Regions from separate parts of the Ramlibacter sp. JJN2-2R genome, predicted to be linked through region 1. Evidence: predicted binding sites of a transcription regulator. Region 1 holds the regulator's gene; each other region holds the start of a gene.
The links. The regulator FNR, encoded in region 1, switches genes on or off when oxygen is low (the NO sensors DNR and NnrR bind a similar motif). The targets are predictions, from matches to a motif close to TTGATNNNNATCAA.
Positions count from the first base shown of each region.

Region 2: the regulator FNR is predicted to act here: its motif matches at 823-836, upstream of AC3ANR_RS07800 (bacteriohemerythrin).
Region 3: the regulator FNR is predicted to act here: its motif matches at 914-927, upstream of clpB (ATP-dependent chaperone ClpB).

Region 1 is NZ_CM173226.1:1,425,666-1,427,921, reverse strand. Features, by position in the region: gene AC3ANR_RS07025 (Hpt domain-containing protein) at 1-9, opposite strand, end outside; gene AC3ANR_RS07020 (DUF3606 domain-containing protein) at 161-373, shown strand; gene AC3ANR_RS07015 (hemerythrin domain-containing protein) at 375-977, opposite strand; gene fnr (fumarate/nitrate reduction transcriptional regulator Fnr) at 991-1,740, opposite strand; gene AC3ANR_RS07005 (response regulator) at 1,800-2,177, opposite strand.
Region 2 is NZ_CM173226.1:1,584,021-1,586,276, reverse strand. Features, by position in the region: gene AC3ANR_RS07805 (2OG-Fe dioxygenase family protein) at 1-692, opposite strand, end outside; gene AC3ANR_RS07800 (bacteriohemerythrin) at 891-1,358, shown strand; gene AC3ANR_RS07795 (DUF427 domain-containing protein) at 1,675-1,956, opposite strand; gene egtD (L-histidine N(alpha)-methyltransferase) at 1,976-2,256, opposite strand, start outside.
Region 3 is NZ_CM173226.1:2,025,250-2,027,505, reverse strand. Features, by position in the region: gene clpB (ATP-dependent chaperone ClpB) at 1-829, opposite strand, end outside; gene AC3ANR_RS10005 (hypothetical protein) at 932-1,504, shown strand; gene AC3ANR_RS10000 (flavin-dependent oxidoreductase) at 1,501-2,256, opposite strand, start outside.

The DNA of each region.
Region 1 (2,256 bases):
GGGGCTCATGGCGGCGAAGGTACCACGCGGCCTGCGCCCGGCCGGGCACGGCGGGGGATCGCAGCGGCGATCAACCTCGTCCTACAGCCCCGGCGGCCGAGCCTGCCTAGCATCCGTGCCAGCCACCCATCCACCCACACCATCACCTGGAGAGCCAGCCATGTCGGGCAGCAACGGGACATCGAGCGGCCGCAAGGACGAACGCATCGACGTGACCTGGGACTACGCGGTCTGCGCGTGGGCCCGGCACTTCAACACCAGCGAGAAGCAGGTCAAGGAAGCCGTCGCCGCCGTCGGGGACCGGGCCGACAGCGTGCGCGCGCACCTGGAAAGCAGGCGCCAGTCGCGCAGCGAGCGGCCGTCCGGCCGCTGAATCAGGCCGCCTGGCGCTCCAGCGCGGGGCCCACGCCCACGGGCGCCGGCGCGCTCAGCACGATGCGCGTGAACAGCCGGTCGTAGCTCGGATCGCGCACGTCGGTGGTGAGCGGGTCGCGCCCGGCCGCGAACTCGGCGTCCAGTTCGGCCCAGTCCTGCGGCCCCAGCGATGCCTGCGCGGCGGGCAGCAGCAGCGTCTCCTCGGCGCGCATGTGGCCCAGGTAGAACTCCACGTAGGCGCCCAGCGCCGCGGCGAAGGCCGCGCGCCGCGGCTCGCCGAGCAGCTCCCAGCCGAGCAGCAGGTGCTGCAGCTCGCGCACCCGCCCTTCCCCCTGCATGTGGTCGGCCTCGAGCTTCTGGATCACCGGCATCAGGTCGGGCCGGGCGCGGGCGATCTTGGGGAACAGCAGGTTCGACTCGCTCGGGTGGTGCAGCCGCTCGGGGAATTCGTCGATGTAGAACAGCATCGCGCGCATCACGTCGAAGAAGCGGCCGGGCGCGTCGCCCGGGCCCCGATCGAGCATCATGCCCAGCGACCGCAGCACCGCGGCCACGGCACCGTGTTCGTCGCGCAGGACCTGCAGGGCGGAGTGGGTGGTCATCCTGGCCTCGCTTTCAGTGCACGCGCGTTTCGAGCGCGCGGGTCAGCCCCGGCAGGTCGAGGATGCGGATGTGGCGCTTGTCCACTTCCAGCAGGCGCTGCTGCTGGAAGGCCGAGAAGGTGCGGCTGACGGTCTCGAGCTTCATGCCCAGGTAGCTGCCGATCTCGGCGCGCGTCATGCGCAGGTGGAACTCGCTGGGCGAGTAGCCGCGCGCCTTCATGCGCTGCGAGATGTTGATCAGGAACGCGGCCAGGCGCTCCTCGGCGTTCATGCTGCCCAGCAGGACCATCAGGCTGTGCTCGCGCACGATCTCGCGGCTCATCAGGCGGCCCATGACCATCTGCAGGTTGGTGCTGCCCACCGACAGCTCGGCCAGCTGCGAATACGGGATCGAGCAGATCTCGGCGTCCTCGAGCGCCGTGGCGCTGCTGGCGTGGCGGCCCTGCGCCAGGCCGTCCAGGCCCATCAGCTCGCCGGCCATGTGGAACCCGCTGACCTGCTCGCGGCCGTCGGCCAGCGTCAGGCTGGACTTGAACGTGCCGCTGCGCACCGCATAGATGTTGTGGAACCCCTCGCCCTCGCGGTACAGCGTCTGTCCGGCCTTGACCTTGCGGCGGCCGAACATCAGGCCGTCCAGCCGCTCCACCTCGTTGCCCGTGAGGCCGCACGGGAGGCACAGGTCCTTCAGGTGGCAGCTCGAGCACAGCGTGGTCAGCGTCGTCGGCGCCGGGGCGCGGGTGTCGCGCACGGGGATGAACTTCATCGGCGCGGGGCGGGCTGCTTCGAGGGTCGCGGTGTTGTTCATTGTTGGTCCTTGGGAAATCAGTGCACGGGACGGGCCGAGACGTCGGCCACGGCGGCGGCGAGCTGGTCGAACTCGCTGCTCTTGTCGAGGAAACGGTCGGCGCCCTCGCCCAGGTACCGCTTGCGGTAGGCGGGCGCCGAGTTGTTGGAGAAGACGACGAAGGCGATGCCGGGCTCGGCCTGGCGCACCGCGCGCAGGACCTGCAGGCCGGTGCCGCCCTCGAGCTGCACGTCCAGGACGACGACGTCCGGCCGGGCGGCCAGGATGCCGTCGATGGATCCCTGCGGCGTCTCGGCCTGGCCGACGATGTCCATCTCGCGCACCGACAGCAGCTGGGCGACCCGCTCGCGGATGGCGGCGGAGTCGTCGGCGAGGAACACTCTCACGTGATGCATGGCGCTGGGCATGGGATGGACTTTGCCCGGCGTCGCCGCCGTCCGACATCGGCGGGCTCCGAACCGCGGCTCGGAGTGC
Region 2 (2,256 bases), 160 kb from region 1:
ACCAGCGTGTCGCGGTGCCCGCCCGGGGCGGTGGGCTGGATCGGCGTGGTCTCGTGGATCACGCGTTCGTCGTCCAGCAGCAGCAGGCTCCACGGCTCGCCGAGCGTGAACCGCTGGCCCGCCGGGCCGTGCGCGTCGAACACCCGCGTCTCCCCGCCCTTGACGCCTTCGCGCGCGACCAGGAACACCGCCACCAGGTCGACGCCGTCGCGGTGCGCGCCTTCGGGCGTGGGCCGGCCGATGCCGTCGGTGGTGTCGATGCGGAACTGGTGGGCCTCGACGAACCAGGGCTGCGGCCCCTTCAGCTGCGAGCACACGCGCGCCAGCCCGCGCAGCAGTCCGTCCCACGCCGGTGCCGACGCGACCCCGGGCCGCATCGGCTCGAACCAGCGCTGCATGCCGCCGTGCAGGGCGTTGTATTCGACCGGCTGCCAGTGCGCGCGGTGCGGCGCCTGCCGGACCGCGTCGTCCTGCACCACGAAGCACGAGTGGCGTCGGCGCCGGTAGCGCCCGCCGTCCTTGAGGTAGGTGTCCGGCGGCAGGTCGTCCCACGAGGGCACGAGCGCCTGCAGCTGCGCGAGCGCGCAACCCGCCAGTTCGGCCACGCCGTGCGGGCTGACGACCGCATAGCCGCGCGAGCGCAGCAGCGACGGCGCCTCGCTGGCCGCCGAGTACGAAGGGGTGAGCAGCATGGGGCGAGCTTACCGCCGCGGGCCGCGTTCCCTGCCGCGGTGCGGCGCCGTGAGCGGCCGCACCGCGCGTTTTTTTCGCGGCGGCGCCCTGACGCGGCCCCGCGAGTGCGACGCGATCGTTCGCCGGTGCATGACCTGGATCAAGGCCGCCGCCGTGCGCCGGCCCTACCCTGCCGCGCTGCAAAGGAGACATGCCCCATGGCACGACTGCCCTGGTCCGAGGCCCTCGAACTCGGCCTCGACGTGATGGACGACACCCACCGCGAATTCGTGGACCTGCTGGCCCGCTGCGAGGCCGCCGGCGACGCGGAGGTGGCCGCTCGGTGGGACGAGCTGGTGGCTCACACCGCCGACCATTTCGGTCGCGAGGACGCCTGGATGCGGGACACCGGGTTTGCGAGCGTGAACTGCCACGCCACCCAGCACCAGGTCGTGCTGCAGGTGCTGCGCGAAGGCGCCAGGCTGGCCGGCGAAGGCCAGCTGGCCCCGATCCGGCAGATGATCCGCGAGCTGGCGGACTGGTTTCCCCAGCACGCACAGACGATGGATGCGGCGCTGGCGCTGCACCTGCGCGGCGTCGGCTACGACCTGCGCAGCGGCCAGCTGGCGCAGCCGGCGGCCCTGCCCGCCGAGGCGATCACGGGCTGCGGCGGCGCCTGCCACTGAAAGACGGCCGCGGCGTGTCGGTCATGGCGGGGCCGCCGTGCCCCGTCGCTCCATGGCTCCGTCATGCGGGGCTCGACCCGGCATCCAGGGGCTCTGGTTGCCATTGGAGCTGGGTTGCAGGTCAAGCCCGCAATGACGAGCACTCGCCTCCGGCCAGCGGCCAGGACACGCCACCCACTTCGTCATGCCGGGCTTGACCCGGCATCCAGGGGCTCTGGTTGCCATTGGAGCTGGATTGCGGGTCGAGCCCGCAATGACAACTCTCGGCTCGAGCGATGGCGAAAACCGGCCCCGCAGACGACGGGGCAGCCGCCCTTCAGGGCTCGACCTTGACGCCCTTCCAGAACGCCACCCGGCCGCGCACCATCTCGGCCTCGGGCTTGGGGTCCGGGTAGTACCACGCGGCGTCGGCGTTCAGCTCGCCGTCGACGAGCAGCGAGTAGTAGCTCGCCTGCCCCTTCCACGGACAGGTGGTCCGGTGGTTGGAGAAACTCACGTACTTGCGGTCGAGCGAGTCCTCGGGGAAGTAGTGGTTGCCTTCCACGAGCACCGTGTCATCGCTCTGCGCGATCACCGCTCCGTTCCAGGTGGCCTTCATTGCCCTTCGCTCCTTGTCTTCAGTCGGGCGCGTGCAGCCAGTGCACGCTGAACAGGCGATCCGGATCGGTCCACACCCGGCCCGGCCGGAAGCCCGCCTGCGCGGCGAGCCGCCGCAGGCCCTCGATGCTGAACTTGTGCGAATTCTCGGTGTGCAGCGACTGCCCCGGCTCGAGCCGGAAGGTGTCGCCCCCCAGCTCGATGTCCTGGCGTTCGCGGCTCACCAGGTGCATCTCGATGCGCTGCTCGCCCGCGTTGTAGAACGCACTGTGCCAGAACCGCTCGAGCACGAAGTTCGCGC
Region 3 (2,256 bases), 600 kb from region 1:
CGTCGATGAAGACGATGGTCTGGCCCTCGTCCTTGGCCAGTTCGGTGAGCACGTTCTTCAGCCGCTCCTCGAACTCGCCGCGGTACTTGGCGCCGGCCAGCAACGCCGCCATGTCGAGCGACAGCACGCGCTTGTTCTTGAGCGTCTCGGGCACCTCGCCGGCCACGATGCGCTGGGCCAGGCCCTCGACGATGGCGGTCTTGCCCACGCCCGGCTCGCCGATCAGGACCGGGTTGTTCTTGGTGCGGCGCTGCAGCACCTGGATGGCGCGGCGGATCTCCTCGTCGCGGCCGATCACCGGGTCGAGCTTGCCCTGGCGGGCGCGCTCCGTGAGGTCGAGGCAGTATTTCTTGAGCGCCTCGCGCTGCCCCTCGGACTCCGCGCTGTCGACCTTCTGGCCGCCGCGAACGGCGTCCACCGCGGATTCGAGCGACTTGCGCGACAGCCCGTTCTCGCGGGCGATGCGGCCGATGTCCTGCTTGCTGTCGGCCAGCGCCAGCAGGAACAGCTCGCTGGCGATGTATTCGTCGCCCCGCTTGAGCCCTTCCTTCTCGGCGGCCTGCAGGATCGACACCAGGTCGCGGCCGATCTGGACCTGCTCCTGGCCCTGGACCTGCGCGCGGCGGTGCATCGCGGCCTCGGCGCCCGCCAGCAGGCCCGGCACGTTCACGCCGGCGCGCTGCAGCAGCGCGCGCGGGCCGTCCTCCTGGCGCAGCATGGCCACGAGCACGTGCTCGGGCTCGATGTAGGCATGGTCGTTGGCGAGGGCGAGGCTCTGGGCCTCGCCCAGCGCTTCCTGGAACTTGGTGGTGAGCTTGTCGAGTCGCATGGGCGAAATCTCCGTTCCTTCCCGAACTTGGGCTTGGCCACAGGTTTTCAAGGGTCATGTTCCGCCCCGGGCGGCCCGGACGGGCTGACTAAAATCAACCGGATGCAGATCCACCAGCTGTCCGTGAGCTACCAGGCGGAGCAGGACCGCCTGCTGCTCCGGGTGAGCAGCACCGGCGGCGAGGAGATGCGGCTGTGGCTCACCCGGCGCCTGATGCTGGGCCTGTGGCCGCTCATCAGCCGGCTGCAGACCGAGCAGCTGCTCAAGCTGGAAGCGGCCGGCAGCGCGCTGGACGGCGCCGACGAGGAACTGCGCCGCATGCTGGCCGAGTTCCGCAAGGAGGAGTTCCTGCAGCGCGCCGACTTCGACACCCCGTACCAGGACCAGGCCACCCTGCCCTTCGGCGCCGAGCCGCTGCTGGTGACCGACGTCGACGCCTCGTCGCTGTCCGGCGGCCGCACGCGGCTGTCGCTCAACGAGCGCGCATCCGTCGCCGGCGGCGACAAACCGCGGGGGTTCCAGCTGGACCTGGATGCGCGCCTGATGCAGGGCCTGCTGCACCTGCTGGAGCAGGCGCTGGCCCATGCGCAGTGGCGCGAGCCGTTCACCGTGCCCGCGGCCGTGAACGAGGCCGACCCCGCCGAGGGCGGCAGCCGCCCGCGCTACCTGAACTAGCCCGCCGGCGGCGCCGCGACGCTCTCGAGCGAGAAGCCGGCGACGCGCTTGTAGTCGTCCGAGATGCGGCGCAGCTCGTCCTGGCTGATCACGTCGTCCACCGAGCCGGCGAACGGCCTGCCGCCGCTGAGCGCGTCGGCTTTCATGATGATGAAGTCCGGCGGCACGGTGCGGTTGGTCTGCACCACCTTGGCGGTGGGCCCGAGGCGCAGCGCCTCGTAGCGCGCGAGCGCGCCCGCCACGTCGCCCGACGCCAGTTCGGCAGCGAGCACGCGCGCATCGATGAGGGCCTGGGCGGATCCGTTCGAGCCGCGCGGGTACATCGGGTGCGCCGCGTCGCCCAGCAGCGTGACGCGCCCGAACGTCCAGCGCTGCACGGGGTCCCGGTCCACCATCGGGTATTCGAAGACCTGCGACGCGCCGCGGATCAGCGCGGGCACGTCCAGCCAGTCGAAGCGCCAGTCGTCGAACAGGCCGACGAAGTCCTCGGGCGAGCCGCCCCGGTTCCAGTCGTTCATCGCCGCGCCGGGGCGCTGGATCTCCGCGACCCAGTTCACCAGCTGGTTGCCCTGGCCGTCGACGTTGTCCACGATCGGGTAGATGACCATCTTGCCGGTCTCGATCGAGCCGATGCGCAGGTAGCTCTTGCCGGTCAGGATGGGCCGGTGCACGGTGACGCCGCGCCAGGTGTTGATGCCGGCGAAGGCGAGCTGCTCGCCGGGATAGAACTGCCGCCGCAGCGCCGAGTTCAC